4 regions of the Bounagaea algeriensis genome follow, and region 2 is predicted to be linked to each of the others. Evidence: riboswitches for the same ligand, from Rfam matches in the RefSeq annotation. Region 2 holds a riboswitch; each other region holds the start of a gene.
The links. Region 2 has a riboswitch for cobalamin ahead of metE (5-methyltetrahydropteroyltriglutamate--homocysteine S-methyltransferase). Riboswitches for the same ligand answer to the same signal wherever they lie in the genome.
Positions count from the first base shown of each region.

Region 1: linked by a shared signal. The riboswitch ahead of cobN (cobaltochelatase subunit CobN) and the one ahead of metE (5-methyltetrahydropteroyltriglutamate--homocysteine S-methyltransferase) in region 2 are both predicted to bind cobalamin.
Region 3: linked by a shared signal. The riboswitch ahead of ACVGV2_RS15760 (magnesium chelatase subunit D family protein) and the one ahead of metE (5-methyltetrahydropteroyltriglutamate--homocysteine S-methyltransferase) in region 2 are both predicted to bind cobalamin.
Region 4: linked by a shared signal. The riboswitch ahead of ACVGV2_RS03165 (ribonucleoside-diphosphate reductase subunit alpha) and the one ahead of metE (5-methyltetrahydropteroyltriglutamate--homocysteine S-methyltransferase) in region 2 are both predicted to bind cobalamin.

Region 1 covers NZ_CM137102.1:188,696-194,192, reverse strand. The annotation lists gene cobG (precorrin-3B synthase) at 1-1,144, opposite strand, end outside; cobalamin riboswitch at 1,183-1,352, shown strand; gene cobN (cobaltochelatase subunit CobN) at 1,471-5,103, shown strand; gene ACVGV2_RS00875 (cytochrome c oxidase assembly protein) at 5,234-5,497, shown strand, end outside.
Region 2 covers NZ_CM137102.1:2,346,318-2,351,814, reverse strand. The annotation lists gene metE (5-methyltetrahydropteroyltriglutamate--homocysteine S-methyltransferase) at 60-2,351, opposite strand; cobalamin riboswitch at 2,500-2,727, opposite strand; gene ACVGV2_RS10660 (HAD-IIA family hydrolase) at 2,927-3,754, opposite strand; gene ACVGV2_RS10655 (inorganic diphosphatase) at 3,828-4,358, opposite strand; gene ACVGV2_RS10650 (SAM-dependent methyltransferase) at 4,770-5,497, shown strand, end outside.
Region 3 covers NZ_CM137102.1:3,460,554-3,466,050, reverse strand. The annotation lists gene ACVGV2_RS15775 (S1 family peptidase) at 167-1,015, shown strand; gene ACVGV2_RS15770 (LysE family translocator) at 1,187-1,816, opposite strand; gene ACVGV2_RS15765 (GNAT family N-acetyltransferase) at 2,281-2,736, shown strand; cobalamin riboswitch at 2,870-3,000, shown strand; gene ACVGV2_RS15760 (magnesium chelatase subunit D family protein) at 3,061-5,274, shown strand.
Region 4 covers NZ_CM137102.1:690,826-696,322, reverse strand. The annotation lists gene ACVGV2_RS03175 (ATP-binding protein) at 1-1,420, shown strand, start outside; gene ACVGV2_RS03170 (response regulator) at 1,551-2,237, shown strand; cobalamin riboswitch at 2,389-2,615, shown strand; gene ACVGV2_RS03165 (ribonucleoside-diphosphate reductase subunit alpha) at 2,749-5,232, shown strand; gene ACVGV2_RS03160 (ribonucleotide-diphosphate reductase subunit beta) at 5,324-5,497, shown strand, end outside.

The DNA of each region.
Region 1 (5,497 bases), 2.2 Mb from region 2:
GGCCGGCCACGACGTCGACCACCTCCCCGCGCGGCCGCCCGCAGCGGCGCGAGCACCCCGCGAAGTGCACCGCCGCGCCCGCGGGCAGCAGCGGCAGCGCGCGGCGCGCGTCGCCGCGCACGTCGGTCCAGGACTTGGCACATCCCGGTTTGCCCGCGCATGCGGTGACGCCGTTCCAGGGCGAGGTCTCGTCCACCACCAGCCCCGCTTCGTCCAATGTAGACATGGCGGTGCCCGGCTCGGCGAGGTGCGGCAGCACGACCCCGCGCCACGGCGTGAGGCGGACGTTCCCCGAAGTGGCGGCGGCGACCGCGTCGAGCTGCTCACCGGCGAGGCGTCCGAGCGGTGCCGCGGCGGCGAGCGTCGCACACCCGTGCGCACCACCGCCGACGACGCCGACCGGTCCGTGCTGCCGCGGCGGCGGGGTTGCGACGGGGTCACCGGAGCCGGCGGCGCACTCCGCCCGCACGCGCTCGGTGATCGCGGGAACGGCCTCGGTGAGCTCGGCGAGCCGCCACGCGGCCGAGCCGCGCCGCGCGCGCTCCGCGAGGAACGCCCGCGCGACCGCGAGCAGGGCCTCGGCCGCCGCGTCGACGGCAACGCGCAGGCCGCTGTCCGCACCGGCGAGCAGCACCGCCGCGGAACGCTCGGAAACCGGCAGCGCGGCCACGTCCCCGCCGAGGCCGGCCACGTCGCCGCGGCCGTCGTCGAGCACGAACAGGAACCGGCCGGACAGCCCGGCCAGCTCCGGGTCGGCGCGGAGCCCGCGGTCCAGCTCGCCGACCAGCCCCGTGACATCGACCACGCCCGACCCGTCGCATCCGCTCAGCGGCGAGGCGATGATGTTGCGCACTCCCTCGTGCTCGGCCGACGGCAGCATCCCGTGCTCACGCAGCCGCGCGGTCAGCTCCGGTACCGCGTCGTCGGCCAGCCCGCGCAGCTGCACGTTGCCGCGCGAGGTCAGGTCCACGAATCCGGCTCCGAGATCGGCCGCGAGCTGCGACAACGCCGCGAACTGGCGGGCGTCGAGCAGCCCGCCGGGCACGCGGATCCGGACCAGACCGCCGTCGGCAGCGCGGTGCGGCTGCAGCGCGCCGGGGCAGGCGTCGGCGCGCGATCGGGAGCGGTGGGCGGATGAGGACATGCGCATGAATCGTAGTCGGCTGGTTTTTGCCACAGCGCGAACTGTCGGTAGGGTCACCCCGTAACGGAGGCAGGCGGAGGAAGCCGGTGCGAGTCCGGCGCGGTCCCGCCACTGTCACCGGACGAGCCCCTCCCGCTGCAGACTACGGCTCCGGCGGGCGCGTCACCAGGGCTCGCCCGGGAGCCAGACACTCACCCTGCCGTCCCACCGGCCAAACCCGGGGCGAGGACCCCGAGAGAGGTGCAACTGATGCGATTCGCCGCGGCAGCGCCTGCCCTGGCGCCCGCCCTCCCCGACGTGACGGCTCACGTGGGGAGGAGGTCCGCGTGATCCTGCTGCTGTCCACATCGGACACGGACCTGCTCAGCGCCCGCTCCAGCAGCGCCGACTACCGGCTCGCCAACCCGGCCCGGATCAACGCCGGCGCCGAGCTCGACGAGCTGCTGCAGGGCGTCGACCTCGTCGTCGTGCGCATCCTCGGCGGACGCCGCGCCTGGGAGGAGGGCCTGGACCAGCTGCTGGCCGGCACCCGCCCGGTGGTGGTGCTCGGCGGTGAGCAGCAGCCCGACGCCGAGCTCATGGAGCACTCGACCGTGCCCGGCGGCGTCTGCGCCGAGGCGCACTCCTACCTGGCCCACGGCGGCCCGGAGAACCTGACGCAGCTGCACAACTTCCTCAGCGACACGCTGCTGCTGACCGGCCACGGCTTCGCCCCGCCCGCGCCCGCGCCCGACTGGGGCAGGTTGGAGCGCGCGCCGCAGCGCGGAGGCGGCCCGTCGGACGGCCCCGTCGTGGCGGTGCTCTACTACCGCGCCCACCACATGGCGGGCAACACGCACTTCGTCGAAACCCTGTGCTCGGCGATCGAGGACGCCGGCGGCCGGCCCGAACCGCTGTTCTCCGGCTCGCTGCGCAGTCCCTCCCCCGAGCTGCTGGAGACGCTCGAGGGCGCGGACGCGCTGGTCGTGACGATGCTGGCCGCCGGCGGCTCGCGCCCGGCGACCGCCTCCGCCGGCGGCGACGACGAGGCCTGGGACATCGGCAAACTCGCCGAACTGGACGTGCCGATCCTGCAGGGCCTGTGCCTGACCAGCAGCCGCGCCCAGTGGGAGGCCAACGACGACGGTCTGTCCCCGATGGACGCGGCGACCCAGGTGGCGGTGCCCGAGTTCGACGGACGGCTGATCACCGTGCCGTTCTCGTTCAAGGAGAACGACTCGGAGGGGCTGCCGGTCTACGTTCCCGACGCCGAGCGCGCGGCCCGCGTCGCCGGCATCGCGGTGGGCCACGCGCGGCTGCGCCACACCCCCGCCGAGCAGCGGCGGGTCGCGCTGATGCTGTCGGCCTACCCGACCAAGCACTCCCGCGTCGGCAACGCGGTCGGCCTGGACACCCCGGCCAGCGCGGTGCGGCTGCTGCAACAGCTGCGCGAGCGCGGCTACGACGTCGGCCCCGAGCAGGGCGAGGACGCGCTGCCGGGCGTGGCCGAGCAGGACGGCGACGCGCTCATCCACGCGCTGATCGCCGCCGGCGGCCAGGACCCGGAGTGGCTCACCGAACAGCAGCTGTCCGGCAACCCGGTGCGGGTGCCCGCCAGCCGCTACCGCGAGTGGTTCGCGACGCTGCCGCAGGAGCTGCGCGACGCGGTCGAGCAGCACTGGGGCCCGCCTCCGGGCGAGCAGTTCGTCGACCACTCGCAAAGCTCCGAGGGCGAGATCGTGCTGGCCGCGCTGCGCGCCGGCAACGTCGTGCTCATGGTGCAGCCGCCGCGCGGCTTCGGCGAGAACCCCATCGCCATCTACCACGACCCGGACCTGCCGCCGAGCCACCACTACCTGGCCGCCTACCGCTGGCTGGCCGAGGACTTCGGCGCGCACGCGATGGTGCACCTGGGCAAGCACGGCAACCTGGAGTGGCTGCCCGGCAAGTCGGCCGGGCTCTCGGCGTCCTGCGCCCCGGACGCAGCGCTGGGCGACGTGCCGCTGATCTACCCGTTCCTGGTCAACGACCCGGGCGAGGGCACCCAGGCCAAGCGCCGGGTGCACGCCACGCTGGTGGACCACCTGGTGCCGCCGATGGCCCGCGCCGAGAGCTACGGCGACATCGCGCGGCTGGAGCAGCTGCTCGACGAGCACGCCAACATCGCCGCGATGGACCCGGCCAAGCTGGAGGCCAGCCGCAGCCAGATCTGGACGCTCATCCAGGCCGCTCAGCTCGACCACGACCTCGGCATCGAGGAACGCCCGCACGACGCGGAGTTCGACGACTTCCTGCTGCAGGTCGACGGCTGGCTCTGCGAGGTCAAGGACGCCCAGATCCGCGACGGGCTGCACGTGTTCGGCGAGCCGCCGACCGGTGAGGCCCGCGTGAACCTGGTGCTGGCGATGCTGCGGGCCCGCCAGATGTGGGGCGGGCAGCAGGAGGCGCTGCCCGGTCTGCGGGAGGCGCTGGGCATGGCCGAAGACGGCTCGGCCTCGCGCGGCGACACCGACGAGACCGAGACGCGGGCGCACGCGCTGGTGCAGGCCATGGAGCAGCGCGGCTGGGCCGCGGGCGCGGCCGCCGAGGTCTGCGCCGAGGGGCTCGACGCCGCGGCCGACCCGGAGCCGGTGCGGCAGGTGCTGGAGTTCGCCGCGCAGGAGGTCGTCCCGCGGCTGGAGTCCACCACCGACGAGGTCACCGCCACGCTGCACGCCCTCGACGGCGGTTTCGTGCCCGCCGGCCCGAGCGGGTCCCCGCTGCGCGGGCTCATCAACGTGCTGCCGACCGGCCGCAACTTCTACGCGGTCGACCCGAAGGCCGTGCCGAGCCGGCTGGCCTGGGAAACCGGCTGGGCCATGGCCGACTCGCTGCTGGAGCGCTACCGCGGCGACAACGGCGAGTGGCCGACCTCGGTCGGGCTGTCGGTGTGGGGCACCTCGGCCATGCGCACGGCCGGCGACGACATCGCCGAGGTGCTCGCGCTGATGGGCGTGCGCCCCACCTGGGACGAGCAGTCGCGGCGGGTCAACGGGCTGGAAGTGGTCCCGCTGGCGGAGCTGGGCCGCCCGCGCGTGGACGTGACGGTGCGGATCAGCGGTTTCTTCCGCGACGCGTTCCCGCACGTGGTGGAGATGCTCGACGACGCGGTGCGGATGGTCGCCGCGCTCGACGAGCCGGACGAGCAGAACTTCGTGCGCACGCACACCCGCGAGGACGTGCAGCGGCACGGCGACGAACGCCGCGCCACCATGCGCATCTTCGGTTCGAAACCGGGCACCTACGGTGCGGGCGTGCTGCCGCTCATCGACAGCCAGGACTGGCGCGGCGACGCCGACCTCGCCGAGGTCTACACCGTCTGGGGCGGCTACGCCTACGGCCGCGAGATGGACGGGGCCCCGGCGCGGGAGGACATGCAGAACGCCTTCCGGCGGATGTCGGTGGCGGCGAAGAACACCGACACCCGCGAGCACGACATCGCCGACTCCGACGACTACTTCCAGTTCCACGGGGGGATGGTCGCCACGGTGCGGGCGCTGACCGGGCAGTCCCCCGCCGCCTACATCGGCGACAGCACCCGGCCGGACTCGGTGCGCACCCGCTCGCTGCACGAGGAGACCTCGCGGGTCTTCCGCTCGCGCGTGGTGAACCCCCGGTGGCTGGCGGCGATGCGCCGGCACGGCTACAAGGGCGCGTTCGAGCTGGCCGCGACGGTGGACTACCTGTTCGGCTACGACGCGACGACCGGGGTCGTGGCGGACTGGATGTACGAGCGGATCGCCGAGAGCTACGTGCGCGACCCGGAGAACCAGAAGTTCCTGTCCGAGTCGAACCCGTGGGCGCTGCACGGGATCACCGGGCGGCTGCTCGAAGCGGTCGACCGCGGGATGTGGCAGGAGCCCGACCCGGAGACGTTGCAGGACCTGCGGGAAACGTACCTGCAGGTCGAGGGCGATCTGGAGGACGGCAACCAGGGCTGAACCCCCGTGCGGGGCGGGGCCTCCCGCCCCGCGCGGCGCGTCTTGCGAGCCCTCCGGGACGGCCGCCTGCCCCACCTCGGCACACTCGGGGGCGGAAACGATCCGCTCGTGGGAGAGGGCACCGACCGACATGTCGACCGAGCAGCCGTTGACCTGGACCTCGGGATTGCTGAGCTGGGAGTGGTCGGTCTGGGACGCCGTCGTGGCGGCCCTGGCGATCGCCTACCTGGCGGGCGTGCTCGCGAGCCGGCGGCAGGGGCAGCGGTGGCCCGCGGGGTGGGTCTGCTGCTTCCTGGGCGGCCTGGTGGCGTGGGTGATCGCCGTCAACAGCGCCGTCGGCGTCTACAGCGACGTCCTCTTCGCGGTGCACATGGCCCAGCACCTGATCCTGATC
Region 2 (5,497 bases):
TGGTGGGGAGCCGTGCCTGTCCGCGGTCCGATCGCCGGTGCCCGATCACCGACGCGCGGTCACTGCGCCAGCGTCGAACGGACCTTCGCCGCCGCGTCGGTCATGTTCCGCAGCGCAGCGTTGACCTCCTCGTAGCCGCGGGTCTTCAACCCGCAGTCCGGATTGATCCAGAGCCGGTCGGCGGGTACGGCGCGCAGCGCCTCGTCGATGAGCGAGGAGATCTCCGCGGCGTCCGGCACGCGAGGGGAGTGGATGTCGTACACCCCGGGGCCGATGCCGCGGCCGTAGCCGACCGCGTTGAGATCGCCCAGCACCTCCATCCGCGACCGGGCCGCCTCGATGCTGGTGACATCGGCGTCCAGGTCGACGATGGCGTTGATGACGTCGCCGAACTCGGAATAGCACAGGTGCGTGTGGATCTGCGTGGCCGCGGCGATGCCCGAGGTGGCCAGCCGGAAGGAGTGCACCGCCCACTCCAGGTAGGCGGGCTGGTCGGTGGCCCGCAGCGGCAGCAGTTCACGCAGCGCGGGTTCGTCGACCTGCACCACGTTGATGCCTGCCGCTTCGAGGTCGGCGACCTCGTCGCGGATCGCCAGGGCCACCTGCTTGGCCGTGTCCGCCAGCGGCTGGTCGTCGCGGACGAACGACCAGGACAGCATCGTCACCGGACCGGTCAGCATGCCCTTGACGGGCTTGTCCGTCTGCTGCTGGGCGAAGGTGGCCCACTCGACGGTGATCGGCGCCGGCCGCGACACGTCGCCGAACAGGATCGGCGGGCGCACGCAGCGCGATCCGTAGGACTGCACCCATCCGTAGCGGGTGCTGACGAAGCCCTCCATGTACTCGGAGAAGTACTGGACCATGTCGTTGCGTTCCGGTTCGCCGTGCACCACGACGTCGAGTCCGAGCTGCTCCTGCAACTGGATCACGTTCCGGATCTCGTCGCGCATCCGCTGCCGGTAGCTCTCCCGATCGATGCTGCCGGCGGTCAACGCGGCCCGCGCCTTGCGCACATCGCCGGTCTGCGGGAACGAACCGATCGTCGTGGTCGGCAACGGCGGCAGCCGCAGCGCCTGCTGCTGGGCCTGCCGACGTTGCGCGTACTCCTCCCGGCGGGCGTCGCCGGGCTTCAGCGCAGCGACCCGGGCGCGTACCCGCTCGTCGTGCACCCGGGCGGCGCGTGCGCGGTCGTCCACGCGGGAGCGCGCTTCGGCCAGCTCGCGGGAGACGCTGTCGCGCCCCTCGTGCAGCGCGCGGTGCAGCGTGACGACTTCCCCGAGCTTCTGCTCGGCGAAGGCCAACCACGAGCGCACCTGCGAATCCAGCTCGGTCTCGGCATCGACGTCGTAGGGCACGTGCAGCAGCGAGCACGAGGTCCCGACCGCCAGTTCGCCCGCGGATCCGCGCAGCCGCTCCGCGGTCTCCAGCGCCCGGTCGAGATCGGTGCGCCAGATGTTGCGCCCGTCGACCAGTCCGGCGACCACCGACTTGCCGCGCAAACCGGTCAGCTTCGGGACCTCCTCCACTGTGGAGGGACTGGAGACGAGATCGAGCGCCAGGCCTTCCACCGGGCTGTCGGCCAGAATCGGCAGCGCTTGGCCGAGATCACCGAAATATCCGGCAACGAGCAGGTTCGGCCGCTCCTGCAGCTCTCCGAGCCGGGCGTAGGCCGAACGCAGCGCCTGCAGCTCGGCCTCGGAGCGGTCCCCGGCGAACGCGGGTTCGTCGAGCTGCACCCACTGGACACCCGCGCGGTGCAGTTCGGCCAGCAGGTCGGCGTAGGCGCTGACGAGATCATCCACTGTGTCCAGCGGAGCGAAACCTTCCGGTGCGTCCTCGGCCGGTTTCGACAGCAGCAGGAAAGTCACCGGCCCGACGACGACCGGGCGGGTGGTCACGCCCTCGTCGGCAGCTTCGCGGTACTGGTCCACCACGGCCGTGTCGGACAGCGCGAACCGCGTGTCCGGGCCGATCTCCGGGACCAGGTAGTGGTAGTTCGTGTCGAACCACTTGGTCATCTCCAGCGGCGGCGTGGATTCGACGCCGCGCGCCATGGCGAAGTACGTGTCGAGCGGGCCCAGGCCCAGCGCGGTGTAGCGGTGCGGCACGGCGCCGAACGTCACCGCTGCGTCGAGCACCTGGTCGTAGTACGAGAACGTGTTGCTCGGCACGGAGGCCAGTCCGGCATCGGCCAGCGTGCGCCAGGCGCCGACGCGGATGTCCCGCGCGGTCGCGCGCAGATCGGCCTCACTGATGCGGGAGTTCCAGTACCGCTCCAGGGCACGTTTGAGTTCTCGGTTCGGACCGATCCGGGGATAGCCCAGGACGGTCGATCCGATGGTGCTGGTCAACGCTTCTCCTCGGTTCGACGACACAGGACGCCGAAGTCCGATGGGGGATGTGCCCGACCATCGGCACGCGGGGTCGCAAACACGGACCGCGCCGGTGCCGATCGTCCGCGGGGTCCTCCCTCGAGACCTCGGACATACGCGCGTCGTGGTGACGCGCGTACCGGTGGCAGGTCTTCGGACTCGCGGGCGTTCTCGGAGTTCGTCCGAGGTTCCTACGCGCCGTCGGCTTCCCAGGCGCTCGGCCCAGTGCCCACCCGACCATCGGCCGGGGACGGCGTTCGTTCCCGCACACCGCTGCGGGGCAGTCCCGGAATCGCACCGGGTTCCCTCTCGCCTCGCACTCCCGTCCGCCGGAAACCCCGGCACGGCAGTGCGAACCACCAGCACGCATGACCTTACCCGCTCGGCGGCCTGTGACAAGACCGCTGCGCCCGCAGCGGCCGCACAGCGGGCTCCGCGCAGCGGGCGCACCCCGCTTGCCGTGGAGTTCCGCAACGGCTCCGGGCGGGACGAGATCCGCGCCACAGGACCGGGGCAACAGGACCGGGGCAACGGGACTGGTCGACGAGACCGGGTCAACCGCCGAACGGCTCGCGCACGTGGTCGACGATGTCGGCCACCGAAGCGATCGTCCGGTCCGGCTGGAACGGGTACTGGCGCGCCGTGTCCTGCCCGGAGAGGCCGGAGAGCACGAGGATCGTGCGCATGCCCGCCTCCATGCCCGAGCGGATGTCGGTGTCCATGCGGTCACCGAGCAGCAGGGTGCGGTCGGCGCTGGCCCCGAGCGTGCGCAGCGCGAAACGCAGCATGAGCGGGTTGGGCTTGCCCACGTAGTACGGCGGTTGCCCGGTCACGCGCTCGACGAGCGCGGCGACCGCACCGGTCGCCGGCAGCGATCCCTCCCGGTCGCGTCCCAGCTCGTCCGGGTTCGTGGCGAGGAACCGCGCACCGTTCTCGATGAGCCGGATGGCCTTGGTGATCGCGCTGAAGCTGTACGTGCGGGTCTCGCCGAGGATGACGTAGTCCGGGTCGTGCTCGGTGAGCACGTAGCCGGCTTCGGTCAGCGCCGTCGTCAGCCCCGGTTCGCCGACGACGTAGGCCGAGCCGCCGGGCCGCTGCTGGGCGACGAAGGAGGCCGTGGCCAGCGCCGAACTCCAGATGGCGTGTTCGGGGAGGTCCAAACCGCAGGTCAGCAGGCGGGCGCGCAGGTCGCGGGGAGTGCAGGCCGAGTCGTTGGTGAACACCAGGTACGGCAGCTCGTGCTGGTGCAGTGCGGTGAGGAACTCCTGCGCTCCGGGCACGACGCGTTGTTCGTCGCGCATGAGCACGCCGTTGAGGTCCATTAGGTAGGTCCAGCGGGCGGTATCGGACACTAACTCTCCAATTGCTGGAAGCTTCGGCATTGCGGGCGGGGAGGAAGTCAACACCGCATGATCCATCGAACCCGATGCGAAGCGCATCCGGGCCCGGTGGCGGTCAGCTGGGCAGGACGCCGTAGCGGGGCGCCGGTGCGCCGGCGAGGTGTTCGCCTCGGCCGGCGCGCTGCTGCGCGTCGGCGATGACGGCTTCGGCGGCCACCCGTTCTTCCCAGCCGCGGGCTTCGCCGCTCTTGCGGGGTTCGATCGTCTTGTACACGTGGAAGAAGTGGCTGATCGCGTTGAGCCGGTGCTGCGGGACGTCCGGCAGGTCGTGCACCGCCTCCATGCGCGGATCGTCCACCGGAACGCAGAGGACCTTGGCGTCGGGACCGCCTTCGTCGCGCATCCAGAACACCGCGATCGGACGCACGCGGACCGCGCACCCCGGGAAGGTCGGGCTGTCGAGCAGGACCATCGCGTCGAGCGGGTCGCCGTCCTCGGCCACGGTCTCCGGGAAGTAGCCGTAGTCGGCCGGGTACTGCGTGGCCGTGAACAGCGTCCTGTCCAGGCGGATGCGCCCGCTCGTGTGGTCCATTTCGTACTTGTTCCGCGATCCCTCGGGGATTTCCACGACCATGTCGAGATCCATGGACGCCTCCGCGCCTGCTCGCTCGGTGGTGCCGGAGCACCATTGTCCTCGCAGCGTGCCACGGAAGCGGGCCGTTGCCGCGGTACGTGCGCCGTGTGGTCGCTGTGGACAACGCTCGATGGCGGAGTAGCGGGCGCTGAACCTGTTCGCGGACGCCCTCGTCGACGGTCGCTCGGCAGCTGGGCGTCCCGGCGGTGGTGCGGAGCGCCGAAAATGCATTAATTACATTGGTTATTTCAGTACTGGATGAAATTAACTCGTTCAACCGGGCTCGGCACGAACAGCCAAGAAGGGCGGACCCCCGCCGCGTACGCCTCCGCTCCCGACAGGCCTGGCCGGGTGTCGCTCGAGATCGCTACCGTGATCACGTTGACCCGCCAGTGCGTCACCGCGCGCCGGATGGAGGACGCTATGCAACACGCGGAGAAGGCGTCGCTGATCGGCGACGAGAACACGCCCAACGCCGCACGGCTGTACGACTACTACCTCGGTGGGGCGCACAACTTCGAGGCCGACCGCAGCAAGGCGCACCAACTGATGGACCTGTGGCCGAACGTGGTGCCGGTCGCCCGGTTCAACCGGGGCTTCGTCCGCCGCGTCGTGCGGCACGCGATCAGCGCCGGGATCACCCAGTTCCTCGACCTCGGCTCCGGGGTGCCCACGGTCGGCAACGTGCACGAGATCGCCCGGGAACAGGTGCCGAACGCGCGGGTGGTCTACGACGACTACGAGTCCGTCGCCTTCAACTACAGCACCCTGCTGCTCGACGAGCACGGTTATCCCCGCGACGAAGTCGCCGTGGTCAACCAGGACCTGCGCGATGCCGAGGCGGTGCTCAACGACCCGCGCACGCTGCACGTGCTCGACTTCGAGAAGCCGATCTGCGTGCTCATGATCGCCGTGCTGCACTTCGTGTCCCCGGACGACGACCCCGCGGAGATCATCCGCCGCTACTCCGCCTGCCTGCCGTCGGGATCCTGGTTGGCCCTCACCCACATCGCCAACGACGAAGCCCCCGCCGAACAGGCCCGTGCCGTCGACGAGTTCGCCGATGCCTACCGGGACACGAGCAACCCCCTGTTCGTGCGCGATCACGACGAGATCGCCTGCTGGTTCGACGGTTTCACCGTCCTCGATCC
Region 3 (5,497 bases), 1.1 Mb from region 2:
GAGGTGTGATGTTCGAGCCGCTCGATTTCACCGGATCGAGTGGTGGGTAACGGGGGTGCTGAAATCTTCTCGCGCTGTGACGCTGCTGAGCGGGCACACTCGCCGAGACCGGTGCGGACGCGGGCGTCCGTGCCGGCGACGGCATCACCAGGGAGGAGAGGAAGTCATGGCGCGAGGCAGTACTTCGCGGAGGAGCAGGCACATCACGGCGGTGTTGTCCGCGGCCGGGATGATGTCGGGATCGATCGCGGCGGCCGGGATCGCGGGCACGGCGTATGCCGCTCCGGAGCAGCCCGCTGCTGAGGCGTCTCCGGCCGCGGCTCAGGCGCCGCCGATCGTGGGCGGCGAACCCGCGCCCATCGCCGAGAGTCCGTGGGTGGTGTACCTGAGTGATGCCCAGGGCAACCAGTTCTGCGGGGGCGCGTTGGTGCGCCCGGGCAAGGTGGTGACCGCAGCGCACTGCGTGGAGGGCGAGCCCGCGGGCTCGGTCGAGGTCGTTTCCGGGCGCGAGGACAAGAACACCGATGCGGGAAAGGTGACGGACGTCACCTCAGTGTGGACACATCCGTCCTATCGGAACCCGCAGGTAGGAGCCGATGTCGCTGTGCTCACGCTCGCCGACGGACTGGCGCAGCCGACGCTGGATCTCGCCACGCCGCAGGACGAGCAGCTGTACCAGCCAGGAACGCCCGCGAAGGTGTACGGCTGGGGTACGACGAGCGAAGGCGGGCAGGCCTCCGACGTGCTGCGCAGCGCTGAGGTGCCGCTGGTCGACGACCAGCGGTGCGGCGAGGCTTACGGCCGCGATTTCGACGCCCGCGCGATGGTGTGCGCGGGTCTGCCCGAAGGGGGAGTGGACAGCTGCCAAGGGGACTCCGGTGGGCCACTGGTGGCCGGTGACCGGCTGATCGGAATCGTGTCCTGGGGCGACGGGTGCGCCCGGCCGGGTTCGCCAGGGGTCTACACCCGCATGGCCAGCTACCAGGAGGACGTGGCCGCCCAGCTGAACGCGTGATCACCTCGGGCACGGGCACGGGCACGGGCACGGGCACGGGCGCGGCAGGCGCGGCGGCGCGGGAACGGTTTCTCGAGCCGCCGCGCAGCGGGTGGGGACGAGCGCGTGCGGAGACGAGCGTGCGGGGCAGCGCCGTGCTTCCGCTGTGCTCGCCGCCTGAGGTCCGCCGCCTCAGCCCGTCACCAGGCCGATCGAGATCGTGACGAAAGCGGTGGCGCTGACCAGGTCGAGGGTTCGGCCGATCCGGGGGCTGCGCAGCCGGTCGGCGATGTGACCAGCGCCGAGGACGATCGTGAGCTCCCAAACGGCGGCCAGGGCGAGGAACAGCACGCCCAGCGTGACGAGCTGCGCCGCGGGCGAGGTGGCGGCGCCGACGAACTGCGGCAGGAAGGCCAGGCTGAACAGCAGCATCTTCGGATTGGTGATGTTGCTGAGGAAGCCGCGGATGAACGGTTTCGCCGTCTCGGTGTGCCGTGCGGGCACTCCGCTGCGGGCTTCCCGCCGCGTCAGCCAGAGCCCGCGCAGGATGCTGGCGGCCAGGTAGAGCAGGTAGGCCGCGCCGATCCACTTCAACGTGGACAGCACCGCGGGTTGCTGCGTGATGAGCGCGCCGAGTCCGGAGATCACCACGGCCATCTGCGTCGCGCTGGCGCTGTGGATGCCGAGCAGGGCGCGCATACCGGCGCCGCGTCCCTGGTGCAACGAGGTGCGCAGCAGGAGGAACGTGTCCACCCCGGGGGTGAGGATCACGACGAGGCTGGCGATCAGGAACGCGGGCACCGTGCTGAGATCCACGAACACGTCTTCCTCCTCACGCGATCAGGTTCGATCTGCCGACGGCTGGCCGGCGCGGGTCGGGGAGAGTCGGTGCCGCCCCGTTCGATGGAAGTCCCCCAGTGCGCACATCCATGTGCTCAACGCGCCAGAAAAGAGGAAAATTTCCGCGCTTGCTCCATCATAACGGGATTTCTTCCGAACATGGTGTGAGTTGTGCCTCGTTCCGGCCGGTTCGTGCGCGGCGCGGGAGCACACCGGGGTGGTGTGGATTCCTGCACCGGCGGTCCCGGTGGGCCCTGCGTGGTCAACGGGCGCGTCTCCTGCGGCCACGGGTGCGGCCGCCAGGGCACGCCCGGCGTGTGCACCCGCACCTCGGATACGTGCCGCTGCTCGCGGGTCAGCTGTGCCGTGTTGCGCGCGGTGAAACGTCCAATCCGCGCCGCAGGGCCGGTGAATCGGGCGGACGCTGTTGTGGTATCCACGAACAGGTGATACTTCAGCCGCTCGCGACTGCTGTCCATCGGGCGTACACCGCCGATCTGGACGCGGCCGATTTCTACCGCATGCTGCGTCTGCGGGTTGACGTGTTCGTCGTGGAGCAGAACTGCCCGTACCGCGAGCTGGACGACCGCGACCTCGAGGAGACCACGCGGCACTTCTGGATCGACTCCGCGGACGGTTTCGTCCTCGGCTACCTCCGACTGCTGGAGGAACCCGACGGCACGTACCGCATCGGCCGGGTGTGCACCAAGGCCGATGCGCGGGGCATGGGGCTGGCGCGCAAACTGATGCTCGCAGCGCTCGCCGAGACGAGGCGCAGTCCGGCCGTGCTGTCCGCGCAAGTGGACAAGGCCGGCTTCTACCGCTCCTTCGGCTTCGCCGAGAGCGGGCCGGTGCACGACGAGGACGGTATTCCGCACGTCGACATGCGTCTGGCCGAGTGAAGCGGACGCCCGAACGGTCCCGTCCACCGTGGGACTTCTCTCCGATCGTTCCCGCTGTGTTGGACCCGTGATCGCCCTCTGCCAGGATGTTGGCGGACCTGCATGGAACGGTTCCACGAGGGTGCGGCCAGGCAAGCCGGTGCGAATCCGGCACGGCCGGCGCCACTGTGACCGGGGAGCGGACCTCCCGCGCGGGCCACCGGGCAGCGGCTGCGAGCCGCCCCGGGAAGGCCGGAGGGACGCGAGGATCCGGGAGTCAGGACACTGCCGCCCCTCGCCCCGAAACCCCGGGCGTCCGAGACCGGAGGAAGGAAGACCTCAACTATGACCGCCTCGCCGCAGGCGTCGCGCACGAGCCCGCGCTTTCCGTTTTCCGCCGTCGTCGGGCACGACGACCTGCGGCTGGCGCTGCTGCTGAACGCGGTGCACCCGCGCATCGGCGGTGTGCTGGTGCGCGGGGAGAAGGGCACGGCGAAGTCGACCGTGGTGCGGGCGCTGGCCTCGCTGCTGCCGACGCTGGACGTGCTGCCCGAATGCCGCTTCGCCTGCTCACCCGCGCAACCCGACGCGCAGTGCCCGGACGGTCCGCACACCTCCGCCGAGTCCGAGCACCGCGCGGCGCGTCTGGTGGAGCTGCCCGTCGGTGCCACCGAGGACCGCCTGCTCGGGTCGCTGGACGTGGAGCGGGCGCTGTCCGAGGGCGTGCGCGCCTACCAGCCCGGCCTGCTGGCCGCGGCGCACCGGGGCGTGCTCTACGTGGACGAGGTCAACCTGCTGCACGACCACCTCGTGGACGTCCTGCTGGACGCGGCGGGCATGGGCCGCGCCCACATCGAGCGGGAGAGCGTGTCCGTCTCGCACGCGGCCTCGTTCGTCCTGGTCGGGACGATGAACCCGGAGGAGGGGGAGCTCCGTCCGCAGCTGCTCGACCGGTTCGGGTTGGCGGTGGAGGTCAGCGCCGACCGCGAGGTCGGGACCCGCTCCGAGGTGATGCGTCGCCGCCTGGCCTTCGAGGAGGACCCGGAGACGTTCGCCGCCCGATGGGCGGCGGAGGAGGCCGAGCTGGCCGAGCGCATCGCGCGGGCGCGCGACCAGGTCGCCAAGGTCGCCCTGCCCGATGCGGAACTGCGCCGCATCGCGGCGTTGTGCGCGTCGTTCGAAGTGGACGGCATGCGCGCTGACCTCGTGCTGGCGCGTACCGCGGTGGCGCACGCGGCGTGGCGCGGAGCGGACGCCGTGGCCGCCGCCGACGTGGAGACGGCGGCCAAACTCGTGCTGCCGCACCGGCGGCGCCGCGATCCGTTCGACGAGCCGGGCGTGGACGACGATCAGCTGCAGCAGGCCCTCGACGACGCCGCGCAGCACGCGGACGATCCCGAGGACGACCAGCACGGCGGTTCGGACGACGACGGCGGTGGTGGTGACGGCGGCGACCCGGGCGGTCCGGGTGGCAGTGGGCCGGAACCGGACGGTCCCGATGACGGCGGTCCTGATGATGGCGGCCCCGATGATGGCGGCCCCGATGATGGCGGGCCCGAGGACGACGGCCCCGGGGGCGGTGCGCCTGCACCGGAGGAACAGCAGACCTCGACGTCCTCGCAGTCGGAGGGGGAGGGGCCCGAGGACTCGGACGGTTCCTCGCCGGCGCCGAAGGAACGCCGCGCGCCGGATCCCGGCTCCGAGTTCCGCGCGCGGCTGCTGGAAGTTCCCGGCATGGGCGAGGGAGCGCCCGGCAGGCGCAGCCGCGCCCGGTCACGCACCGGGCGGGGAGTGCGCGCCTCGGCCCACGAGGGGCACGGCATCCACCTTCCGTCCACTGTGGTCGCCGCTGCTCCGCATCAGCGAGCACGGGGGTGCAACGGCCCCGGTCTGGTCGTGCGCGGCGAGGACGTGCGCCACACGGTGCGCGAGGGGCGGGAGGGCAATCTCGTCCTGTTCGCCGTGGACGCGTCCGGTTCGATGGCCGCGCGGGAGCGGATGTCCGCGGTCAGCGGTGCGGTGCTGTCGCTGCTGCGGGATGCTTACCAGCGCCGGGACAAGGTCGGTGTGATCTCCTTCCGCGGGGAGTCGGCCGAGGTCGTGCTGCCGCCGACGTCCTCAGTGGACGTTGCGGCGGCGCGGATGCGCGAATTGCGCACCGGCGGTCGCACACCGCTGGCCGACGGGCTGTTGCGCACCCGAAGGGTCGTGGAGACCGAGCGGGTGCGCGATCCGCAGCGCCGGCCGCTGCTGGTGCTGCTCACCGACGGCAAGGCGACGGTCCCGGCGAACGCGGCGAATGCTCCGAGCGGTTCGCGGGAGCGGACGCGGCAGGCGAACGCCGATGCGGTGCGCGCTGCCGGCGCGCTCGCCGAGCAGGGGGTGGCCGGTGTGGTCGTGGACTGCGAGCGAGGGGTGGTGCGGCTCGGACTGGCCGGTCAGGTGGCCACCGCGCTCGGTGCTTCCGCGTTGCGGTTGGAGGAGCTGTCGGCCGACGCGGTGGCCGGCGTGGTGCGTGCGGCGCAGCAGCCGGCGGGGGCAGCTCGGCGCGCAGCATGAGCGCGTAAGACGTGAACACTAATCGCATTTTGGGAAATGCCGCGCAGTTGCTACAGTGATCATCGTCCACCTGACCCCCAGGGGTGGACCCACTGAAGTGCCCCTGCGCTCCCGGTGACCCCCAGGCCGGTTGAGCGTGGGGGCCTTCTTCACGCGGAACCGCGCTCCACCTGGTGCCTTCCGGAAGTGCGCGAGCGGCAACTGGTTCCGCTGCAATCCCACC
Region 4 (5,497 bases), 1.7 Mb from region 2:
GCCCGAAGTGCGCGACTACCTCGCCGATCCGCAGCACCGCGGCGAGATCGCCTCGCTGGCCGAGACGATCCGCCGCGCCTCCGACTTCCGCTACGTCGTCATCGTCGACGCCGAGGGCATCCGGCACTCGCACCCCGACCCGCGCGCCATCGGCGGCCGCCCGCACACCGACCCGGCGCCGGTGCTGGCCGGCAACACGTGGACGGGCGTGGAATGGGGCCCGGCCGGGCTCACCCTGCGCGCCCGGGTGCCGGTGCGCGAGGCCGGCGAGGTCGTCGGCTACGTCTCCGTCGGCGTGCTGTCCTCGCGGGTCACGCTGGCCGCGTCGAACGCGCTGCCCGTCATCGGCACGACGCTGCTGCTCGCCCTCGTCCTCGGCGCGGGCGGTGCGCTGTGGATCTCCCGCCGGATCCGCGCGAAGACGCACGGACTCGAACCGGCCGAGATCACCGAACTGCTGGAGAGCCGCGAAGCCCTGCTCTACGCCATCACCGAGGGCGTGCTCGCCGTCGGCGCGGACGGTGCAGTGCTGCTGGCCAACGACTCCGCCCGCGAGATGCTCGGCCTGCCGCAGGACTGCGTCGGCCGCACCCCGCACGAGCTGGGGCTCGACGAGCGGCTGCGCGAGGTGCTGCGCGGTGCCGACACCCGGGAGGACGTGTTCCTCGCCGTCGGCGGGCGGCTGCTCGTGTGCAACCCCCGGCCGGTGCGCATCGACGGCCAGGGCACGGGCCGACTGGTGACGCTGCGCGACCACACCGAGATCGTGCGGCTCGGCGGTGAGCTGGACGGCGTGCGCACCATGGCCAACGGGCTGCGCGCGCAGACCCACGAGTTCGCCAACCGCATCCACACCGTCACCGGCATGCTCGACCTCGGCGCGGTCGGCGAAGCCCGCGACTACCTGTCCGAACTCTCCGCCACGACGGCTCGGGCGAGCACGTCCGTGTCCGAACGCGTCCACGACACCGCGCTGGCCGCGCTCGTGCTGGCGAAGTCGGCGCAGGCCTCCGAGCAGGGCGTGGAGTTCGAACTCGCCGAGCTCAGCGACGTGCCGCGGGAGCTGCCGCCGCAACTGCGCGACGACGTGCTGCTGATCGTGGGCAACCTGGTGGACAACGCCTTCGAAGCGGTGGGCGGATCCGGGTGGGTGGAACTGCTCGTGCGGCTGCACCGGGACGGCGAGCCGCTGCTGGAGATCCGCGTCACCGACTCGGGTCCGGGGTTCGACCCCGCGCTCGCCGAGGAGGTGTTCACCGCCGGGGTGAGCACCAAGGAGCACGGCGGATCCGGTCACCGCGGGCTCGGGCTCGCGCTAGTGCGGCAGGCCGCCCAGCGGTGGCACGGGTCGGTGGACGTGGACGCCACCGAGGAGACCGTGTTCAGCGCCTACCTGCCGGTGCGGGAGGATTCGCGGTAGCACGCCGGTAACGTCGCCGGCCGCGGCACGTGTCCGCGCAGTTCCGGTGACGGCCCCGCCGTGCCCGTCCAGGCGCAGCGCTCGTCCGGGCGCAGCGCCCGTTCGGACACCGAGCAGGAGGTGGGATTCGGTGCTGTCGGTGCTCATCGTCGACGACGACGCGCGGGTGGCGCGCAACCACCGGGAGTTCGTCGAATCGGTCCGGGGATTCACGGTCGTCGGCGTCGCCCACACCGGCGCCGAGGCGCTGCGCTCCGTCGCCGAGCACCAGCCCGATCTCGTGCTGCTCGATCTCTACCTGCCGGACATGTCGGGCATCGACGTGCTGCAGCGGTTGCGCGCCCCGGACGACCCCGGCCCGGGCACGCCCGTGGACGTGCTCGTGATCACCGCGCTGCGCGACATCGACAACGTGCGCGCCGCGCTGCACGGCGGAGCGATGTACTACCTGCTCAAACCGTTCAACCTGACCGCGCTGCGGGAGCAGCTGGACAGTTTCGCCGCGGTGCGCGACAAGCTCGCGGGCGTGGACCAGGCCACCCAGCGCGACGTGGACCGCGTGTTCGGCGTGCGCCGCCGGAGCACGCGGACGAGCCTGCCGAAGGGGTTGACGGCCGAAACGGCGCAGCTCGTGGCGGAGACGCTGCGCGCGGCCGACTCCGACCTCTCGGCCGTGGAGGTCGCCGAACGCGCCGGCATCGCGCGGGTGACCGCGCGGCGCTACCTCGAGCACCTGTGCGCCGACGGGCAGGCCGCGCTGCGGATGCGGTACGGCTCGGCGGGGCGGCCCGAGCACCGCTACCAGTGGGTGCGGTGAATCGAGAGAAAGCACCTCCAGAAACGCAAGTGGGTGCGCAGCAGAACCTCCGGGGAAGCTCTCGCTCCGGGTGCTCGACGTCGAGCAGCGACGATCAGACCTGTGCCGACACGCGATGTGGGCCTGCGTGAGATCTCAGAACTCAACATGTAGTGTGCTCGGTGCCGGTGGTTCACGGGGCCGGAAACGGCCCGGTGAGGCGAGAGGGAACCCGGTGCGAATCCGGGACTGCCCCGCAGCGGTGAGCGGGAACGACCGCCGTCACCACCCCCGAGGTGGTGCAGCACTGGACGCACGTCCGGGAAGCGACGGCCAGTAGGGCCGGCCGAGCGCCGGAAGCCCGCGAGTCCGAAGACCTGCCACCGGTGTGCGCGGGAGAACGCGCACGCACACCGGGCCTCGAGGGCGGGTCGCGGACACGCGGAGCACACCGCGGCGGCGCACGGCGCCCGCGTCCACCACCCCCGCTCGCGAGGTTTCCGATCGGACGGACTCGCGAGAGGAGAGCGTCGTGACCCAAGCGCCCCCGGCAGCATCCGCGCGCACACCGGAGCTGAACGTGCGCGAACCCGACGGCGGCCTGCGGCCGCTCGACTGGGACCGCGTGGTGCGCCTCGTGCAGCACGCGGTCAGCGGGCTCGCCGACGTGCACGCCGAGCCGGTGCTGACCGAGATCCGCCGCAACCTCTACGACGGTGTGCGCGCCGACGAACTCGCGCAGGCGCAGATCATGGCCGCACGCACCCTCGTCGAATCCGAACCGAACTACGCGCACGTCTGCGCCCGGCTGCTGCTGCACGCGCTGCGCGGCGAAGCGCTGCGGCACGTCGCCGCGGTCGCACCCGGCTCGGACACCGGCGAACCGAGCACCGACTACCGCTCCCACTTCCCCGCCTACGTGCGCCACGGCGTCCACCTCGGACTGCTGGATCCCGCGCTGGAGCGGTTCGACCTGCAGCGGCTGTCCTCCGCGCTCGTCGGCGAACGCGACCTGCAGTTCACCCACCTGGGCCTGCAGACGCTCTACGACCGCTACCTGCTGCACGACGACGGGGTGCGGTTCGAGCTGCCGCAGGCGTTCTTCATGCGCGTGGCCATGGGGCTGGCGCTGCACGAGGACGACCGCGAACGGCGGGCGATCGAGTTCTACGAACTGCTGTCGACGTTCACGTTCATGACCTCCACGCCGACGCTGTTCAACGCGGGCACGCTGCGGCCGCAGCTGTCCTCGTGCTTTCTCACCACTGTGGACGACGACCTCGCGTCGATCTTCCGGTCCTACCGCAGCAACGCGATGCTGGCGAAGTACTCCGGCGGACTCGGCAACGACTGGACCCCCGTGCGCGGGCTCGGCGCGCGCATCCGCGGCACCAACGGAACCTCGCAGGGAGTCGTGCCGTTCCTGAAGATCGCCAACGACACCACGGTGGCGGTCAACCAGGGCGGCAAGCGCAAGGGCGCGGCCTGCGCCTACCTGGAGACCTGGCACATCGACATCGAGGAATTCCTCGACCTGCGCAAGAACACCGGCGACGACCGGCGCCGCACGCACGACATGAACACGGCGAACTGGGTCCCGGACGAGTTCATGCGCCGCGTCGAAGCCGATGCCGAGTGGACGCTGTTCTCCCCCGACGAGGTGCCCGACCTGCACGAGACCTGCGGCACCGACTTCGCCGAGCGCTACCGCGCCGCCGAGGCGGCCGCCGACCGCGGCGAGATCGCCGTGTTCCGCCGGGTGCGGGCGGTGGAGCTGTGGCGGCGGATGCTCACCGCGCTGTTCGAAACCGGGCACCCGTGGCTGACGTTCAAGGACCCGTGCAACCTGCGCTCACCGCAGCAGCACGCCGGCGTGGTGCATTCCTCCAACCTGTGCACCGAGATCACGCTGAACACCGGTGCCGACGAGGTGGCCGTGTGCAACCTCGGATCGGTCAACCTGCAGGCGCACGTCGGCTCCGGCGGCCTCGACCACGCGCGGCTGGAGAGCACGGTCACCACCGCGGTGCGCATGCTGGACAACGTCATCGACCTCAACTTCTACACGCTCGACGAGGCCCGCGACTCCAACTTCCGCCACCGCCCCGTCGGGCTGGGCATCATGGGTTTGCAGGACGCCCTGTTCGAGCAGAGCATCCCGTTCGCCTCCGCCGACGCGGTCGATTTCGCCGACACGAGCACCGAGGCGGTCAGCTACTACGCGATCGCCGCCTCGGTGCGGTTGGCCGCCGAACGCGGCCGGTACGCCTCCTTCGACGGTTCGCTGTGGAGTCGCGGCGTCCTGCCGATCGACTCGCTGGGCCTGCTCGAGCGGGCTCGCGAGCCCGAGCACGCCGAGCTGGACCACTCCGCCCGCATGGACTGGGACGGGCTGCGCCGCCGCGTGCGGGACACGGGCATGCGCAACTCCAACGTGCTGGCCATCGCCCCGACCGCGACGATCTCGAACATCTGCGGCGTGGGCCAGTCCATCGAGCCGCTGTTCTCGAACCTGTTCGTCAAGTCCAACATGTCCGGCGATTTCACCGTCATCAACCCGTACCTGGTGCGCGATCTGAAGCGGCGCGGCCTGTGGGACGCGGCGATGGTCGCCGACCTGAAGTACCACGACGGCACCGTCTCGGCCATCGACCGCATCCCCGCGGACCTCAAGGACCTGCACGCGAACGCGTTCGAAGTGGACAGCTCCTGGCTGGTGGAGGCCGCGGCGCGCCGGCAGAAGTGGCTCGACCAGGCGCAGTCGTTGAACCTCTACATCTCCTCGCCCAGCGGCAAGCAGCTCGACGCGCTGTACCGCTCGGCCTGGCGCAAGGGGCTGAAGACGACCTACTACCTGCGTTCCCGTGCGGCCACGCAGGTGGAGAAGAGCACGCTGCGCGGCACCGACGGCAAGCTCAACGCGGTTCCGACATCGCCGGCAGCGGCGCCGGGCACCGACCGGGCCGAGACCGCCGCCTGCGCCACCGACGACCCCGACTGCGAGGCCTGCCAGTAACACCGGCCGCCCAGCTCAGCGCAGACCGCCAGTGCAGCACACGTGCGCTGCCGCTACCGGCGGCCGCACCCGCGTACCCCTGGAGCATTCGATGACCACCGCCGCGAACGACACCGACACCACCGGCCTCGGCGAGATCGACCGCGACGCCGAACGCGTCACCGTCGACGACAAGTCCATGATCAACGCCCGCGCCGACGTGAACCAGCTGATGCCGCTGAAGTACCACTGGGCCTGGGACAAGTACATCGCCGGCTGCCACAAC